DNA from 3 places in the Kribbella endophytica genome. Region 2 is predicted to be linked to each of the others. Evidence: riboswitches for the same ligand, from Rfam matches in the RefSeq annotation. Region 2 holds a riboswitch; each other region holds the start of a gene.
What was found. A riboswitch is a leader RNA that binds a small molecule or an ion and turns the genes downstream of it on or off. The one in region 2 is predicted to bind glycine.
Positions count from the first base shown of each region.

Region 1 (6,164 bases), 3.0 Mb from region 2:
GTTCCCCAGGCTGTTCGGGGTACTGCCTGTCCTCGCCGCGACCGGCCAGAGTCGTTGCCATGACCATCACACTGATCACCGGGGCCAACAAGAGCCTCGGCTTCCAGACCGCCCGCGAACTAGTTGCCCTCGGCCACATCGTGTACGTCGGGGCGCGCGACCTCGAGAAGGGCCGCAAGGCCGCCGCCGACCTCGGCGCGCTGACCGTCCAAATCGACGTCACCGACGCGGCGTCGATCCGCGCCGCCGCGCAGCAGATCGAGGCCGAGCAGGGCCGGCTCGACGTTCTCGTGAACAACGCCGGCATCCCCGGGCACGTGAACGCCGCCGGCATCCCGGGACACCCGTCGACGGCGACGGAGGTGACCGCCGAGACGCTCCGGACGGTTTTCGAGACCAACGTGTTCGGCGCCGCGCAGGTGCTGCACGAGTTCCTGCCGCTGCTGACCAAGAGCGAGCACCCGGTCGTGGTGAACGTCAGCAGCGGGCTCGGCTCGATCGCGGGCGTGCCCCTCGACGGGGACTCGCCGGTCCAGTCCTGGATCCCCGTCCCGGGCTACGCGGCGTCGAAGGCCGCGCTCAACATGCTCACCGCGCAGTTCGCCTACCTGCTGCCGGACCTGCGGATCAACACCGTCGACCCGGGCTTCACCGCCACGGACTTCAACGGCCACCGCGGCACCCAGACGGTCGAGGAGGGCGCGGCGATCATCGTCCAGGCCGCCACGATCGCCAAGGACGGCCCGACCGGCCAGTACCTGAGCATCCACGGCCCGGTCGCCTGGTAGTCGGTACGACGACCGGCCGCGACGACCGGCGCAGCCGGCGTCCTGCGCAGCAGCCCGGCGCGGCCCGCGCGGCCGATCCCCGGGCGCCCGCGCCCGGGCGGTACTACGGCACCAGCGCGTCGAGCCAGCCGAACAGCTCCTCGACCAACCCCGGATTTGGGGGATCGTCGGTGACCGGCGGCGTGCCAGTCGGCGAGGACGTAGGCGAAGGTGACGGCGGGGACGAAGGCGACGGCGTCCTGACCGGCGGCTCGGTCGGGCCCGACGTCGGCGTCGGCACGACCGGAGGCCGAGCCGTGATCGTCGGCAGCACCCGTCGCGTCGGGTCCTCCGCCGTACCGGTCGTCGGAGCGCCCGGCGTCGGCCGCCCCGCCGAATCCCCGGTGCGACCGTCCGGCTGGGCGTCACTCCGGCCGACCCCGTCCGACTCGATCGAGACCGGCGGCGTCGGCGTCACCTCCGGCCGCGGATCCCCCTCGACGCGCGGGTAGTTCTGGTCGGCGGGACCGACGATCGGCAGGCCGGCGACCGGCGTGACCGTGTCGGGGTCGCCTGCGCCGGGCAGCGGCAGCAGGCCCACGACAGCCAGGGCGGCGTACAGACCGATGGGCAGGGCGATGCAGGCGGCGGTACGGCGAACCCTCTTGCTCCTCAGCGAGGTCCGGCGCGATGCTGCCTGTTCTTCCTCGGAGAACAGACTCACAGTTCCGGCACAGTAGCGGGTGTTCACACGTTTCAAACAGGTCTTGGAACGATATTCACCGAATCTGCAACGCGCCACGACGCCGAGCGACCGGCCGGTGACCGTGCCAGCCTCTAGCCATGACAAACCTCCTGCTGCACGGCCTCGGCGCGACCCGCCGGGTCTGGGACGGGTGGCCGGGCGAACTCACCCCCGACCTGCCCGGCCACGGCACGGCCGACCCGCTCGACAGCTACAGCTTCGAGTCGATCACCGCCGCCGTCGCCCAAGACCTGCCCAGCGAACTGACAACAGTCGTCGGCCACTCGCTCGGCGGCGTGATCGCCCTCGAGCTCGCCAGCGGCCGGTACGGCGTGCGCGTGGACCGCGTGATCGCCCTCGGCGTGAAGGTGACCTGGTCCGACGAGGACCTGGCCCGGACCGCCGCCCTCGCCGCCAAACCGGTCGCCTGGTTCGACACCCGCGAGGCCGCCGCCGAGCGCTACCTGAAGGTCTCAGGACTCCAGGGTCTGGTCGATCCCGCGAGCAAGGCCGTCGGCCACGGCCTGCTGCGGGTCGACGGCCGCTGGCGTCTCGCGCTCGACAACAAGGCGTTCGGCGTCGGCGCGCCCAACATGGCCCGTCTCGTCCGCGACGCCCAGGCGCACGTCGTACTGGCGCGTGGCGAACTCGACCCGATGAACACCGACACCGAGCTCGCCGCCCTGCACGACCGCGTCGTCACGCTGCCGGGCCTCGGCCACAACGCCCACGTGGAGGACCCGTCAGCACTCGATCACGTTGACGGCCAGGCCGCCTCGTGACGTCTCCTTGTACTTGACCTTCATGTCGGCGCCGGTCTCGCGCATCGTCTTGATCACCTTGTCCAGCGTGACCACGTGCACCCCGTCCCCGTGCATCGCCATCCGGGCCGCGTTGATCGCCTTCACCGAGGCCATCGCGTTCCGCTCGATGCACGGGATCTGGACCAGCCCGCCGACCGGGTCGCAGGTCAGGCCGAGGTTGTGCTCCATCGCGATCTCGGCCGCGTTCTCGACCTGCTCCGGCGTCCCGCCGAGCACCTCGCACAGCCCGGCGGCAGCCATCGAGCAGGCCGACCCGACCTCGCCCTGACAGCCGACCTCGGCGCCGGAGATCGACGCGTTCTCCTTGTAGAGCACGCCGATCGCGGCGGCCGCCAGCAGGAACCGGACCGTGCCGTCCTCGGTCGCCCCCGGGACGAAGCGGCGGTAGTAGTGCAGTACGGCGGGAATGATGCCCGCGGCACCGTTCGTCGGCGCGGTGACGATCCGGCCGCCGGAGGCGTTCTGCTCGTTCACGGCGAGCGCGAACAGGTTCACCCAGTCCATCACCTTGAGCGGGTCGACCGACCACTTGTCGCTGCTCAGCTTCTGGTGCAGGCCGTGCGCGCGGCGCGGGACCTTGAGGCCGCCGGGCAGGACGCCCTCGGTCTCGCAGCCCTCGTCGACGCAGTCCTGCATGACCTGCCAGATGTGCAGCAGGCCCTCGCGGATCTCGGACTCGGTCCGCCAGGCCAGCTCGTTGGCGAGCATCACCTCGCTGATCGGCAGCCCGGACTCGCGGCACCGGTCGAGCAGCTCGGCGCCCGACAGGAACGGGTACTTCAGCGGCGTCCGGTCCGGGACGATCCGGTCACCGGCCGCCGCGTCCTCGTCGACGACGAACCCGCCACCGACCGAGTAGTACGTCCGTTCACGCAGTACGACGCCCTCGGCGTCGCGGGCGACGAAGGTCATCCCGTTCGGGTGGTACGGCAGCGCCTTGCGGCGGTGCATCACCAGCTGGGAGTTCTCGTCGAACGCGATCTCGTGCCCGCCGGCCAGCCGCAGCGTCTTGGCCGCGCGGATCGCCTCGACGCGCCCCTCGACCGAGCGGGTGTCGACGGTCTCGGGGTCCTCGCCCTCGAGTCCGAGCATGACGGCCTTGTTGCTGCCGTGCCCGTGCCCGGTCGCGCCGAGCGAGCCGAACAGCTGCGACTCGACGGCCGTCGTCCGGGTGAGCAGGCCGTCGGCGGCGAGGCCGACGGCGAAGGTCCGGGCCGCGCGCATCGGTCCCACGGTGTGGGAGCTCGACGGGCCGATCCCGATACTGAACAGGTCGAAAACGCTGATCGCCATCTGGAGGTTCCTTCCGGTCGTCGTTGACCGATCGGTGTGCCTCCCCGCTCTGTCAGACGTGCTGTCTTCCAGAGGTGCCTCGCCCGTGCGGTGAGGGTGCCTGAGAGATTCTTGGGGAGAGTTGCTCCTACGGCGCCCGGGTCGGTGCCCGGGTCTCTCCCGCACGGGTTCATGCGGCGTGTGGTGCTGACGGTCGCGACGGTACGGCGGACCCGCGCTCCCCGTCAATCCGGCCGTGCACTCCACAGAGGGAGAGCGTTCCCCCGCACGGGGGATCCCTCGGAAGCACCACCACCACAAGCTGAACACATGACGACGAGCACGCATCCGCACGACCACGCACCGGGCGAGACGACGACGCCGCGGTGGATGCGCTGGGCACCTCTCGTCTCAGCCGGGCACGCGGCGGCGTACGGGCTGGTGCGGTTGTGGTTCGCCACTGGGCACGCACCGGACTGGGAGCTGCCCGGGAGCGACCTGCTGATCTCCTACTGGCTCTCGCTCGCGTTCTGCGTGCTGAGCGCGGCTCTGCTCGTGCTGCCGGTGTCGCGGGTGACCATCGGGCTCACCTGGGCAGCAGCCGCCGGCTGGGTCGCCGTGTGCGGCTTCGCGCTGCTCGACGTCGTCGCCGCCGTACTGCCCGGCCTCGGCATCCCCTTCGACCCACTCGGTCTACTCAGCCGCCTCGGCGGCCTCACTGGCGCGGCACTGCTCGCGGCGACCGCTCTGGCCAGGCAACGACAGCTCGACCCGTCCTGCCTGCGCTGCAGCGGCAGCCGCCGACCGGTGACGTCCACACCCCGCTGGGCCATCGCCGGAGCAGCCGTCGCCGCAGCAGGCTGCCTCATCCGCCTGGCGGCTCAGGCGGTCGTCGGGTTCGGCAGCACGCCGTACGACGCGGGCTCGGCGGTGATCCTCTTCGAGACCGGTTTCCTGCTCGCCGGCCTCCTGCTCCCGCTCCTACTGGTCACCCGCGCCAGCCGGATCTTCCCGCGCTGGATGCTGCTGCTCCCCGGCGGCGGACTCGGCGCCGGCATCACGGCGTACTTCGGCGTCGGACTGCTCCAGATGTTCGCGGCAGTGCTGCAGCACGAGCCGATCTTCGGGGACATCGACCTGCCCGAGGCGTTCTTCTGGGTCGCCGTCCCGGCCTACGTGCTCTGGGGCGCGGGACTGCTCGCCGCGACGTACGGCTACTACCTCCGGACGCGCCGGCCCTGCCGCGGCTGCGGCCGGTGAGTCAGCCGAGGCGGTTGGTGCGGGCTGCCCACAGCTCGAAGAACCAGGTGAACAGCGGCGGGATGCTGGCGGCCAGCGCGAGCAGCGTGGTCGTCCAGGTCCAGCGCAGCGGCTTACGGACGACCGCGACGGTCAGCACGTAGGCGACGAAGATCCCGCCGTGGATCGGCCCGAAGATCTGGACGCCGATCTCGTTGTCCGACAGCACGTACTTGAACAGCATCCCGATCAGCAGCCCGGTCCAGGAGATCGCCTCGGCGATCGCCACCACCCGGAACCAGGTCGCATGCTTCGAACCAGCCGGCGCGTCCACGGCTGCAACAGTCTCGGTCATCAGACCAGTGACCCTAACAACCCCACCCAACCCGCTCCCGGGTTCCCTCCGGGTCGCCACCGGATGCCGCTCAGGGTCGGCGCGGCGAAAGATCGTCCCAATGAAGAGACCCATTGTTTGGTGTGCGGCCGCGGCCGCCGTACTGGCAACGTTGACTGTGCCGGCTGCCGCGGCGCCGTCCGTCGACTGGGCAGCTTGCCAACCCGAGCCCGGCGACACCCCCGAGGACATCGCCCTCCTCCCCGGCTCCGAGTGCGCGACGCTGACCGTGCCGATCGACTGGAACAAGCCAGGCGACGGCACCTTCGAGCTCGCCGTCGCCCGGCGGAAGGCTCAAGGCGAGCGCGTCGGCGTACTGGTGTTCGGCCCCGGCGGGCCAGGCGACTCCGGCGTCGAACGGATCCGCACCGGTATGAGCAGGTTCAGTCAGCAGCTCGAGGACCGCTTCGACGTCGTCAGCTTCGACCCGCGCGGTGTTGCCCGCAGCAACGCGGTGAAGTGCTCGGCCGCACTCCTCGCGCGCCAACCCTCGCCGATCCTCAAGAGCCAGAGCGATTTCGACGCGACCATCAAGTACAACCACGACCTGGCCACGGACTGCCGCAAGAACACAGGCCCGGTCTACGACCACCTCGACACCCTGCAGACCGTGCGCGACGTCGACGCGATCCGCGCTGCCCTGGGTGAGCAACGGATCTCCTTCCACGGCAGCTCGTACGGCACGTTGGTCGGCCAGCAATACGCCCAGCGCTACCCGCAGCGAGTACGCGCGCTGGTGCTCGAGAGCGTCTTCGACCACGGCCGCGCGACGACCGGCGAGTTCCTCGACGAGCAGGCCTGGGCGGGTCAGGACTCGTTCGACGAGTTCGTGAAGTGGTGTACGACGGCAACGACCTGCGCCCTGCACGGCCAGGACATCCACGCCCTCTGGGACCGGCTCCTCGCCCGCGCCGACCGCGGCG
Region 1 covers NZ_BAAGUR010000001.1:616,279-622,442, forward strand. The annotation lists gene ACYVIO_RS02970 (helix-turn-helix transcriptional regulator) at 1-61, opposite strand, end outside; gene ACYVIO_RS02975 (SDR family NAD(P)-dependent oxidoreductase) at 60-788, shown strand; gene ACYVIO_RS02980 (hypothetical protein) at 892-1,491, opposite strand; gene ACYVIO_RS02985 (alpha/beta fold hydrolase) at 1,611-2,294, shown strand; gene ACYVIO_RS02990 (L-serine ammonia-lyase) at 2,256-3,629, opposite strand; glycine riboswitch at 3,708-3,801, opposite strand; gene ACYVIO_RS02995 (hypothetical protein) at 3,939-4,868, shown strand; gene ACYVIO_RS03000 (DUF3817 domain-containing protein) at 4,870-5,202, opposite strand; gene ACYVIO_RS03005 (alpha/beta hydrolase) at 5,303-6,164, shown strand, end outside.
Region 1: linked by a shared signal. The riboswitch ahead of ACYVIO_RS02990 (L-serine ammonia-lyase) and the one ahead of gcvP (aminomethyl-transferring glycine dehydrogenase) in region 2 are both predicted to bind glycine.

Region 2 (6,164 bases):
GGCTCGTACGCTCCGGCGGGCTGCTGCACGATGACGTTGATTCGGTTGTAGGTGTTGATGATGGCGATCACGGAGATGAGGGCGACCAACTCGTCCTCGGTGTAGTGCTTGGCGGCGTTGGACCAGACCTCGTCGGGGACGCCGCCGGCGGCGTCGGCGATTCGGGTGCCTTCTTCGGCGAGTTCCAGGGCGGCGCGCTCGGCCTCGGTGAAGACCGTGGCTTCGCGCCACGCTGCGACGAGGTTGAGGCGTTGGGCGGTTTCGCCGGCGGCGATGGCGTCCTTGAAATGCATGTCGGTGCAGAACCCGCAGCCGTTGATCTGGCTGCAGCGCAGCCGGACCAGTTCCTGGGTCGCCAGCGGCAGGGTCGAGCCGTCGACCGCCCGTCCGGCCGAGTTCACGTACTTGAGAACCTTCCCGGCCAGCGCGTTGCTGTGAAGGTCGATACGGGCATCCATCAGGATCTCCTCCAGGGGTTTTCGTCTGTTACCCCTCTGACAGACGGCACCCACCCGGTTGTGACATGGCCGCCGTGTGACTCAGGTCTCCTGCGGCGCGACGGCCAGGTCGAGGACCCAGACCACCCCGAAACGGTCCTTCAGCATTCCGTAGAGCGGCGACCAGGCGGCCGGGCCGAGGTCCTGGACGACGTCCGCGCCGTCGGCCAGTTCCTTCCAGTACGCCGTGAGCTCGTCGGCGTCGGTACCGCGCAGGGACACGAAGACCGCGTTCACGCCGGGCTCGTACTGCATCCACGCCGGTACGTCGTACGCCATCACGTGAATCCCCTGGCCGCCCTGGACCTGGCCCCACATGATCTGGTCGGCGGCGGCCGGGTCCTGCGCCTGGCCCGCGTCGCCGTAGGTGACCAGCGCGATCTCGCCGCCGAAGACGGTTCGGTAGAACTCCAGCGCGGCGCGGGCCTGGCCACGGAAGTTGAGGTGTGTGGTGGTGGTGACGGACATCGTTGTTCTCCTCGAAGCTCGGTGTGCCACCCACGCTAGGAAGCATCGCGGCCACTTCCTGACCGCAATCCGAGCGAGACTCGACGCATGGCGAACACGAGTTCCCGCACGCTGCGGCTGCTGTCCTTGCTGCAGGCGCGTCGGTACTGGCCGGGCCCGTTGCTGGCCGAGCGACTCGAGGTGTCGCCCCGCACGCTGCGGCGCGACGTCGAGCGGCTGCGGGAGCTGGGCTACCCGGTCGACGCGAACCCGGGCGTCGACGGCGGCTACGCCCTGGCGCCCGGCGCGTCCCTGCCGCCGCTGGTGGTGGACGACGACGAGGCGATGGCGCTCGCGATCGCCGTCCAGTCGCACCTCGACGACCAGGCGGCGTTGCGCGCGCTGACCAAGATCGTCCAGGTGATGCCCCGCCGGCTGCGCGCCCGCTTGAACGCGGTCCGCGCGGCAACCCCGACCACGAACCCGAACCCGAACCCGAACCTGACCGCAACCGCGAACCCGAAACCGAACGCAACCGCGACCCCGGCCCTGACCACAACCACGAACCCGGCCCTCAACCCGACCACAGCCCCCTGGGGCACACCCCCGCTCGACCACGAGATCCTCACCACCCTCGCCCTCGCCTGCCGCGACTCCGAGCGGATCCGCCTCCGCTACCGCGCGATCGACGCCAAGCGAACGCAGCGCGAGGTCGAGCCCTACCACCTCGTCCCGCTCGGCCGCCGCTGGTACCTGGTCGCCTACGACCTCGAGCGCCACGACTGGCGGACCTTCCGCATCGACCGCATCACCGCCGCCGAAGGCGCCGGTACGTCGTACGGCCCGCGCCCTCTCCCGTACGACGACGTCACGGAGTTCGTCCGCGCCAACGTCCGGGGCGGAACACAGCAAGGCCGGTACGCCGTAGAGGTGGTCGCCGAGGCGCCGGCCGAGGCAGTCGCAGCGCACTTCGGCCGCTGGGCCGAGGTCCAGGTCGTCACGCCGACAAGCTCCCGAGTCCTGATGGAGACGGACTCGCTCGACGGCCCGCTGTTCTCACTCGGTGCCCTCGGCACCGAATTCCGCGTGGTCGGTCCGCCGGAACTCGCCGTGGCGGCGAAGGATTGGGCCACGAGGTTTGCGCGGGCGGTCAACGCAGCAGACTAGGCAAGGAACCCCACGCTGAGGAGTCCAGATGACGTTGGACCACCACTTCGTCCACCGGGTGGAACACTCGACGATCCAGTCCCGTTATCCGCGGACCATCGGGCGGAACGCCCGGCTCGGGAGCCATGGGAACGGCGGCGTCGACGACGTCGTGATCCTGCACACCGACACGGGCAAGACCGGCTGGGGCCTTGCGGCCGGGCCGATCCCCGAGGATGTGGTCGGGCGGTCGGTGGGCGAGTTGATCGATCCGGCAACGGGAGTCAGGGAGCCCGGCCTGCGCGGGCTCGACTTCGCGTTGCACGACCTGGCGGGACAGATCCTGGATCTGCCGGTGCACGCAATGCTCGGCAGCCAGGGCGCCCGGACGATCCCGATTTACGACGGGGCGATCTACTTCGCGGACCTCGATGATGAGCCCAGCGGAGTGGACGCCGTACTGGCGCACTGCGCGGCCGACGACGCGGCGGGCTATCGCGCGTTCAAGCTGAAGATCGGGCGCGGAAACCGCTGGATGGAACGCGCCGAGGGCGACGCGCGCGACATCGAGGTGACGCGGGCCGTGCGCGCGGCGTACCCGGAGCACGGGATCCTGGTGGACGCCAACGACGGGTACGACTGCGACGGGTTCATCACCTATCTGGAGGCGGTCGCGGACTGTGACCTGTACTGGGTCGAGGAACCGTTCCTCGACGACGCGGCCGATCTGGCGAGGCTCAAGAAGCACCTGCAGGGGACGCAGACCCTGATCGCCGAGGGAGAGTCCGACCCGGACCTCGAGCCCCTCCTGGAGATCGCGGCCAACGGCGACATCGACGTACTGCTGATGGACGTGGTGTCGTTCGGCCTGACCAGCTGGCGCGAGGTGATGCCGCGGATCACCTGCCAGGCGTCGCCGCACGCCTGGGGACTACCGCTCAAGACCCTGTACGCCGCACAGCTGGCCGCGGGCCTCGGCAACGTCCCGACGGTCGAGGGCGTGCCCGGTACGACGGACGGTGTCGACACCAGTGCGTACCGCTGGGAGGACGGCAATCTGACCGTCCCGGACCGCCCCGGATTCGGCCTGACACTGACCTGAGGCCCGTGCGCTGTCAGCACCACCGGCCTTGCGCGCCCGGCCGCGCCCCGCTTAAGGTGCGACCGACAACTGAACACGCTGTTGATCCGCGGCGGGAGAATTCTGCCGCCGTGCAGGTGCCGTAGGAGCAAATCCTCCCCGGGAATCTCTCAGGCCCCCGTACCGCCGCGGTCAGGCAACTCTGGAAAGCAGCCGGACGTCCGGCTCACCGACGGTGCAAGCGAGGCCCGTACGACGGCCGCGCGGAAACTCTCAGGTCCGATACAGAGCGGGGAGGAACCCCGATCTCGTGGCGCGTGCCACCCGGATTCTGGAGTTCCTCATGGCGGGTTCACCCTTCACCGACCGGCACCTCGGCGTGCGCCGGGCGGCCGACGTCGAGCGGATGCTCAAGGACGTCGGGTACGACAGCGTCGACAACCTGGTCGAGATGGCCGTCCCGGCGTCGATCCGGCAGGACAAGCCGCTCGCGCTCGGCGAGGCGCTGAGCGAGGCCGAGGTCCTGGCCGAGCTGCGGCGGATCGCCGCGCTGAACAAGCCGGCCGTCCAGCTGATCGGCCAGGGCTACTACGACACGATCACCCCGCCGGTGATCCGCCGCAACATCCTCGAGGCACCGGCCTGGTACACCGCCTACACGCCGTACCAGCCGGAGATCTCGCAGGGCCGGCTCGAGGCGCTGCTCAACTTCCAGACCATGGTCCAGGACCTGGTCGCGCTGCCGGTCGCGAACGCGTCGCTGCTGGACGAGGCGACCGCGGTCGTCGAGGCCGTCCTGCTGATGCGCCGCTCCAACAAGAACGACGGCAAGACGGTCCTCGACGCTGATTGCCTGCCGCAAACAATCGAGCTGGTCCGGAGCCGGGCCGAGGCGCTCGGTCTCGAGGTCGAGGTCGCCGACCTGTCCCGGGGCCTGCCCGAGGGCGACCTCAACGGTGTCGTCCTCCAGCAGCCCGGTGTCTCCGGCCGCGTCCGGGACCACTCCGCCGTGATCGCGGCCGCGCACGAGCGCAAGGCGATGGTCACCGTCGCCGCCGACCTGCTCGCGCTGACCCTGATCGTCCCGCCCGGCGAGCAGGGCGCGGACATCGCCGTCGGCTCGACGCAGCGCTTCGGCGTCCCGCTCTTCTACGGCGGCCCGCACGCGGCGTACATCGCCGTCCGCAAGAACCTCGAACGATCGTTGCCCGGTCGCCTCGTCGGCGTCTCGAAGGACGACGCAGGCCGTACGGCGTACCGGCTGGCGCTGCAGACCCGCGAGCAGCACATCCGCCGCGAGAAGGCGACGTCGAACATCTGCACCGCGCAGGCCCTGCTCGCCGTCGTGGCCTCGATGTACGCCGTCTACCACGGGCCGGACGGCCTGAAGGCGATCGCGGAGACCGTCCACGGCCATGCCAAGACCCTGGCCGCAGCGCTGTCCAAAGCCGGGTTCGACGTCCTGCACACGAGTTTCTTCGACACGATCACCGTCAGCACCCAAGGCCGTGCCCAGCAGTTCATCGCGAAAGCCGAGGCCGAGGGCATCAACCTGCGACACATCGACGACGACCTGATCGGGATCTCGGTCGACGAGACGACAACGGCCCAGATCGTGCGGGACGTGCTGGGAGTCTTCGGTGCCTCGGGCAACGATGACTTGGAAGGTTTCGAGCTAACGACGCAGCGGACCTCGGAATACCTCCAGCACCCCGTGTTCAACACGCACCGCTCCGAGACCCAGCTCCTGCGCTACGTCCGCAAGCTCTCCGACCGCGATCTCGCGCTGGACCGCACGATGATCCCGCTCGGCTCCTGCACGATGAAGCTCAACGCGACCGCCGAGATGGAGGCGATCTCCTGGCCGGAGTTCGCCTCGATCCACCCGTTCGCACCGGACTCCCAGACGGCGGGCTGGCGTGAGCTGATCGCCGAGCTCGAGGCGAACCTCGCCGAGATCACCGGGTACGACGAAGTCTCGGTCCAGCCGAACGCCGGATCGCAGGGCGAGCTGGCCGGCCTGCTCGCGATCCGCGGCTACCACCTGTCCCGCGGCGACGACCAGCGCACGGTCTGCCTGATCCCGGCGTCCGCGCACGGCACCAACGCGGCGTCCGCCGTACTGGCCGGCATGTCGGTCGCGGTCGTGGCGACGGCCGCCGACGGCAGCATCGACCGCGCCGATCTCGACGCGAAGATCGCCCAGCACCAGGGCTCGATCGCCGCGATCATGATCACCTACCCCTCCACCCACGGCGTGTACGACGCGGACGTGCGCGAGGTGTGCGACGCGGTCCACGCGGCCGGCGGTCAGGTGTACGTCGACGGCGCGAACCTCAACGCGCTGGTCGGTCTGGCCCAGCCCGGCCAGTTCGGCGGCGACGTCTCACACCTGAACCTGCACAAGACGTTCTGCATCCCGCACGGTGGTGGCGGGCCCGGCGTCGGGCCGGTCGCGGTCAAGCAGCACCTTGCGCCGTTCCTGCCCAACGTCTCGGCCGCGCCGTACGGATCGGCCGGCGTACTGCCGATCTCCTGGGCGTACGTGAAACTCATGGGCGCCGAGGGACTCCTGGAAGCGACGCGCTCGGCGCTGCTCGCGGCGAACTACGTCGCCAGCCGGCTCAACGAGTTCTACCCGGTCCTCTACACCGGACCCGGCGGGCTCGTCGCGCACGAGTGCATCCTCGACCTGCGCGCGCTGACCGCGAAGACCGGCGTCACCGCCGAGGACGTGGCCAAGCGCCTGATCGACTACGGCTTCCACGCGCCGACGCTGTCCTTCCCGGTGGCCGGCACGCTGATGGTCGAACCGACCGAGTCCGAGGACCTCGCCGAGCTCGACCGCTTCGTCGACGCGATGATCGCGATCCGCGCCGAGATCGACCAGGTCGCGGCGGGTGACTTCAGCGTCGCCGACAGCCCGCTGCGCAACGCCCCGCACACCGCCGCCGCGGTGATCACCTCGCACTGGGACCGGCCCTACACCCGCG
Region 2 covers NZ_BAAGUR010000001.1:3,583,009-3,589,172, forward strand. The annotation lists gene ACYVIO_RS17205 (carboxymuconolactone decarboxylase family protein) at 1-458, opposite strand, end outside; gene ACYVIO_RS17210 (VOC family protein) at 540-965, opposite strand; gene ACYVIO_RS17215 (helix-turn-helix transcriptional regulator) at 1,053-2,111, shown strand; gene ACYVIO_RS17220 (mandelate racemase/muconate lactonizing enzyme family protein) at 2,140-3,192, shown strand; glycine riboswitch at 3,275-3,367, shown strand; glycine riboswitch at 3,368-3,469, shown strand; gene gcvP (aminomethyl-transferring glycine dehydrogenase) at 3,515-6,164, shown strand, end outside.

Region 3 (6,164 bases), on a different contig from region 2:
GCTCCCACTTGTCGTTGATCACCGCGGACGCCGTGTGCGGCGCGTTGACCAGCGGGTTGTCGTCGGCCGGCCACTCGCCCGCGGCGACCCGGTCGACCTCGTGCCTGATCGCGATCATCGCGTCGATGAAGCGGTCCAGCTCGCCCAGGTCCTCGGACTCGGTCGGCTCGACCATCAGCGTGCCGGGCACCGGGAACGACATCGTCGGCGCGTGGAAGCCGTAGTCGATCAGCCGCTTCGCGACGTCGTCGACGGTGACGCCGGTCTCCTTGGTCATCGGCCGCAGGTCGAGGATGCACTCGTGCGCAACCAGGCCGTTCTCGCCGGTGTAGAGCACCGGGAACGCGTTCTCGAGCCGCTTGGCGACGTAGTTCGCGGTCAGGACGGCGGCCTTGGTCGCCGAGGTCAGACCCTCCGCGCCCATCATCCGGATGTAGGCCCAGGAGATCGCCAGCACGCCGGCCGAGCCGAACGGCGCCGCCGAGATCGGGCCGACGCCGGAGTCCGGACCGGCCTGGCCCAGAAGCGGGTGGTTCGGCAGGTACGGCGCCAGGTGCGCGGCGACCGCGACCGGACCGACACCCGGGCCACCGCCGCCGTGCGGGATGCAGAAGGTCTTGTGCAGGTTCAGGTGCGAGACGTCGCCGCCGAACTCGCCCGGCTTGGCCAGGCCGAGCAGGGCGTTCAGGTTCGCGCCGTCGACGTACACCTGGCCGCCGTGGTCGTGCACGATCTGGCAGACCTCGGTCACGCTCTCCTCGTACACGCCGTGCGTGGACGGGTAGGTGATCATGATCGCGGCCAGCTTGTCCGCGTGCTCGGTCGCCTTGGCCCGCAGGTCGTCCAGGTCGATGGTGCCGTCATCGTTGCCCTTGACAACAACAACCTTCATCCCGGCCATCACCGCGGAGGCGGCGTTGGTGCCGTGCGCCGACGACGGGATGAGGCAGACGTTGCGCTCCTCGTTTCCCTCGGCCCGGTGGTAGCCGCGGATCGCCAGCAGGCCCGCGAGCTCGCCCTGCGACCCGGCGTTCGGCTGGATCGAGACCTTGGCGTAGCCGGTCACCTCGGCCAGCCAGCGCTCCAGCTGGCCGATCAGCTTCACGTACCCGGCCGCGTCCTCGATCGGCGCGAACGGGTGCACGTCGGCGAACTCGGGCCAGGTGACCGCTTCCATCTCGGTGGTCGCGTTCAGCTTCATCGTGCACGAGCCGAGCGGGATCATGCCGCGGTCGAGCGCGTAGTCGTAGTCGGACAGCTTGCGCAGGTAGCGCAGCATCGCGGTCTCGGACCGGTGCGTGTTGAAGACCGGGTGGGTCAGGAAGTCCGACGTCCGGACGACGGCCTCGGACAGGTTGCCACCGGCCAGCGATGCGTCGTACCGGACGCCGAACGAGCTGCAGACCAGGCCGAGCGCGGCAGCGTCGGTCTTCTCGTCGCAGGAGATGCCGACGTGGTCCGCGTCGACGAGACGCAGCCAGATCCCGTTCTGCCGGGCGGTGTCGACGACGTCGGCGGCGCGGCCGGGGACACGCGCCAGGACGGTGTCGAAGAACTGCTCGTGCACGACCTCGACGCCACCGGCGCGCAGCGACGCGGCCAGGCTGTCGGCGTTGGTGTGGACGCGCTCGGCGATCGCCTTCAGCCCGTCGGGGCCGTGGTAGACGGCGTACATCGACGCGACGACGGCGAGCAGGACCTGCGCCGTACAGATATTGGAGGTCGCCTTCTCACGACGGATGTGCTGCTCACGGGTCTGCAGGGCCAGCCGGTACGCCGGGGCGCCGTCGGCGTCGACCGAGACGCCGACGAGGCGACCGGGCAACGACCGCTCGAGGCCGGCCCGGACCGACATGAAGCCGGCGTGCGGTCCGCCGTAGAACAGCGGTACGCCGAAGCGCTGCGACGAGCCGATGACGATGTCGGCGCCGGCCTCACCCGGTGCCTCGAGCAACGTCAGCGCGAGCAGGTCGGAGGCGACGGCCACCAGCGTCTCGCGCTCGTGCGCGGCGGTGACCAGCGGCTTGAGGTCGCGGACGACGCCGCCGGAGCCCGGGTACTGGACCAGGAAGCCGAAGAAGTCGCCGTCCGGCAGGCCGTCGGTGGTGTCCGCGACGACGACCTCGATGCCGAGCGCCTCGGCGCGGGTCTCGACGACCGCGATCGTCTGCGCGAAGCAGTCGGCGTCGACGAGGAAGCGGTTGCTCTTGGACTTGCGGTTGGATCGGAGCGCCAGGGTCATCGCCTCGGCGGCGGCGGTGCCCTCGTCGAGCAGCGACGCGTTCGCGGTCGGCAGGCCGGTCAGGTCCGACACGGCGGTCTGGAAGTTCAGCAGCGCCTCGAGCCGGCCCTGGGAGATCTCCGGCTGGTACGGCGTGTAGGCCGTGTACCAGGCCGGGTTCTCGACCAGGCGGCGGACGATCACCGACGGGGTGAACGTGCCGTAGTAGCCCTGGCCGATCATCGAGGTGGCCACGGTGTTGCGGGCGGCCAGCTGACGGAGCTCGGTCAGCGCGTCGACCTCGGAGGCCGGCTCGGGCAGCCGCAGCGGCTCGGTCGAGCGGATCGAGGCCGGTACGGCGGCGTCGACGAGCGCGTCGACGTCGGCGTACCCGAGGGTCTGCACCATCCGGGCGACCTCGTCGGCGCGCGGACCGATGTGACGGTCGGCGAAGGTCGCCGAAATCTGTGGGGAGATGTCGTGCTCAGTCATGAGTGGAGGCTCCGTTGCTGACAGGTCTGCCGGTGGCCTCCCCCTCTGTCACGCGGCGAGCGCGCTTCAGAGTCGCCTGCGGCACCCGGTCCATGGGCCTGAGAGGTTCCGGGGAGGAATTGCCCCTTCGGCGCCCAGGCGAACCTGGGACTCTCCCGAGTGCTGTGTACGGCAACCCCGAGGTTACCAGTTGCCCTCGTCGAGTTCCGGCAGCAGCCGCCGCGCGGTCACCCGCGCGGGTCCGACCAGTTCCGGATCGGCGAAGGCCATCGGCCAGCGCATGCGCGTCCCGGCGTCGGCCCAGCCGCCGACCGCGGCGAGGAACTTGTCGAGCGCGGGGTTCGACAGGCCTCGGGCCTGCAGCGGCGCGATGTGCTGGGCGAAGAACTCCGCGATCCGCCGTTCGACGTCGAGTGCCGCCTGGTGGTCGGTCTCGACCAGCTCGTACCACCTGACGGAACCGGTCGGCGAGAGCGCGGCGACGTTCGAGTAGCTGCCGTCCGCGCCGAGCGGCGTCATGCTCGCGAGGAAGTGACCGGGGACGAAGAGCGACAGGCCGGAGTCGCGCGCTCGGGAGAACCACTCCGCGTCTCCCCCGGCACTCTTCAGCCCGATCAACGTCGGTACGGCGCGCGCCAGGTCGGCGAGTTGCCGGGGCCCGACCTGCGTCTTCGCGTGCGGCGGGTTGTAGAGCACGAGCGGTACGCCGCCCGCCGTCTCGGCGACGCGGTCGAGGAATGTCAGCGCCTCGCCGGCGTTCAGCGGCAGCCAGTCGGGCAGGATCACCTGGATCGCGGAAGGACGAAGCGCGGCGGCCCGTCGTACGCGATCGAGCTGGAGCTGAGCCGAGGGGTGGCTCGCTCCGATCTGGAACGGGAGGTCGGTGCCCGCGGCGAGGAGGGCGTTGATCCGGTCGTACTCGTCCTCGGTCAGGGTCTGGAACTCCCCCGCCGTACCGTGCACGTACAGACCGTCCAGCCCCGCCTTGGTCAGGTGGTCGAGCTGGGTCTCGAGGCGGGCGAAGTCGATCGTGTCGTCGGCGTCGAGGGGTAACAACAAAGTCGCCCACACACCACGCAAGGTCTCCGCGGTGAGTGGGCGCACTGTTTGCTGTGGGTGGTTCAGCCGGTCATCCGGGCGCGGCGGCGAGCGGCGAGCTCGTCGTTCGCGTGCGAGCCGGACTCGTCGTCGCTGCCGTCGGCGCGCTCGGTCGGCAGCTCGGACAGCGAACCCTCGACCTCGCGCCAGACACCACCGAGGGCGATGCCGAACACTCCCTGGCCGCCGGCCAGCAGATCGATCACCTCGTCGGGCGAGGTGCACATGTAGACCGAGGCGCCGTCACTCATCAGCGTGATCTGGGTCAGGTCGTCGATGCCGCGCTTGCTCAGGTGGGCGATCGCGGTCCGGATCTGCTGCAGCGAGATGCCGGCGTCGAGCAGCCGCTTGATCACCTTGAGCAGAAGAACGTCGCGGAAGCCGTAGAGCCGCTGCGTGCCCGAGCCGGTGGCCGGGCGGACCGACGGCGACACCAGGCCGGTGCGGGCCCAGTAGTCGAGCTGACGGTAAGTGATGCCCGCGGCCGCGCAGGCCGTCGGGCCGCGGAAGCCGACATCCTCCGGCATCGGGCGCAGGTCGTCGTCGAAGAGCAGGCCCTGCACCCCCGCTGCGGCAGCCGCGTCGGCGTGTGCCTCCGACGCCGACTGCGCCGTCAGATCAGTGTCGCCGGTGCGTGTCACGCCTGAGCCTCCCTGGGTACGGACTGGAACGGACTACATCCGTGGAGTTACAACTCCTCACAACTCCTTCAAGGTAAGCCGCCGACTTGACCCGGTCAACGACAACCGCTCCGAGCCGAAAGCGTGTCGCGGCTCCGGGCCGAATCGTTACCAACCCGGCCTTGTACCAGTGATATCCAAAATCTGGCCGTAACGCACGGTCAGGACTTGTCGAAGTCCTCGGGCGAGATCTGGTCGAGGAACTCGCGGAAGCGCTCCACTTCCTCTTCCTCCTCCACCTCGTCGACCTCGTCGGTCTCGCTCTCCGGCACCGGGACGCCGGCCTCGGCGAGGATCTCCTCGGCGCAGAACACCGGCGTACCGGTCCGCAGCGCGAGGGCGATCGAGTCCGACGGGCGGGCCGAGATCTCGGTCTTGTCGTCGAAGACCAGGATCGCCTCGAAGACGCCGTCGGTCAGGTTCACGATCCGGACCTGGGTCAGCGTGTGACCCAGAACACGGATCACCTCGGCGAAGATGTCGTGGGTGAGGGGACGCGGTGGTTCCATCCCCTGCTGCGCGAACGCGATCGCGCTGGCCTCGGCCGCGCCGATCCAGATCGGCAGGTACCGCTCACCGCCGACCTCCCGGAGCAGCACGATCGGCTGACTCGAGGGCATCTCGACCCGGACTCCGATTACGTCGACTTCGCGCACACCCTCAGCCTACTCCGCACCGACGACACAAGCTGGCGTACGGGTCGTGCCGTACGCCGTCAGCGGCTGAGGCGAGACCGAACAAGGGCTGCGTGCAAACGTACGGCGAGGGCGGCGAGCTCCTGGGTCTTGTCGTCGCGGCGCGGGCCGGCGACCTGTTCGATCAGGCCGACCTCGCGGTCGGCCGCCGTACGGAACGGGCGCAGGTGCCGCGGCTCCACGCCGTACCGGCCGAACTCGGCAGCCGCCTTCGCGACCAGGATCGCGTCGCCGTCGTAGTGGTTGCCCCGAGCCACCACCAGCTGGTGACTCTCCAACTGCTCCAACAGCTCGGACGTGATACCCGCCGCGACGCGCAGCTCCTCGCGGGTCAGCTTCAGCTCGGTGCGGTCGGCACCGAAGTCCTCGGCCACCGGCAGACCGGCGGGCTCGGCCGCGGCAGGCGCTGCCGGACGGCCGCCCGGTGTCGGCCGCAACCCGCGGTCCATCGCGCCGAGGTGTTCCTTGATCACCTTCAGCGGCAGGTACTGGTCGCGTTGCGCGGTCAGCACGTACCGCAGCCGCTCGATGTCGGCCGCGCTGAACTTGCGGTACCCGGACGCGGTCCGGGCCGGCGTCACCAGTCCCTCGGCCTCGAGGAAGCGGAGCTTGGAGATGGTGACGTCGGCGAACTCGGCCTGCAGGACCTGCAGCACCGCTCCGATGCTGCTTCCTCCGGCGTCAGCCTCAGGCCTGGCCACTGGCGTAGTAGACGAGCCGGTACTTGCCGATCTGGACCTCGTCGCCGCCTGCCAGCGCGACCTCGTCGATCCGGTCGCGGTTGACGTACGTGCCGTTCAGGCTGCCGACGTCGCGGACCTTGACCCCGGCCGGGTCGCGGCGGAACTCCGCGTGCCGGCGGGACACCGTGACGTCGTCCAGGAAGATGTCGCTGTCGGGGTGCCGGCCCGCGGTGACCACGTCGACGTCGAGCAGGAAGCGGCTGCCCGCGTTCGGGCCGCGCTGGACGATCAGCAG
Region 3 covers NZ_BAAGUR010000002.1:1,235,252-1,241,415, reverse strand. The annotation lists gene gcvP (aminomethyl-transferring glycine dehydrogenase) at 1-2,713, opposite strand, end outside; glycine riboswitch at 2,790-2,881, opposite strand; gene ACYVIO_RS24245 (dihydrodipicolinate synthase family protein) at 2,897-3,784, opposite strand; gene ACYVIO_RS24240 (MerR family transcriptional regulator) at 3,835-4,452, opposite strand; gene ACYVIO_RS24235 (bifunctional nuclease family protein) at 4,653-5,147, opposite strand; gene ftsR (transcriptional regulator FtsR) at 5,207-5,842, opposite strand; gene ACYVIO_RS24225 (FHA domain-containing protein) at 5,874-6,164, opposite strand, start outside.
Region 3: linked by a shared signal. The riboswitch ahead of gcvP (aminomethyl-transferring glycine dehydrogenase) and the one ahead of gcvP (aminomethyl-transferring glycine dehydrogenase) in region 2 are both predicted to bind glycine.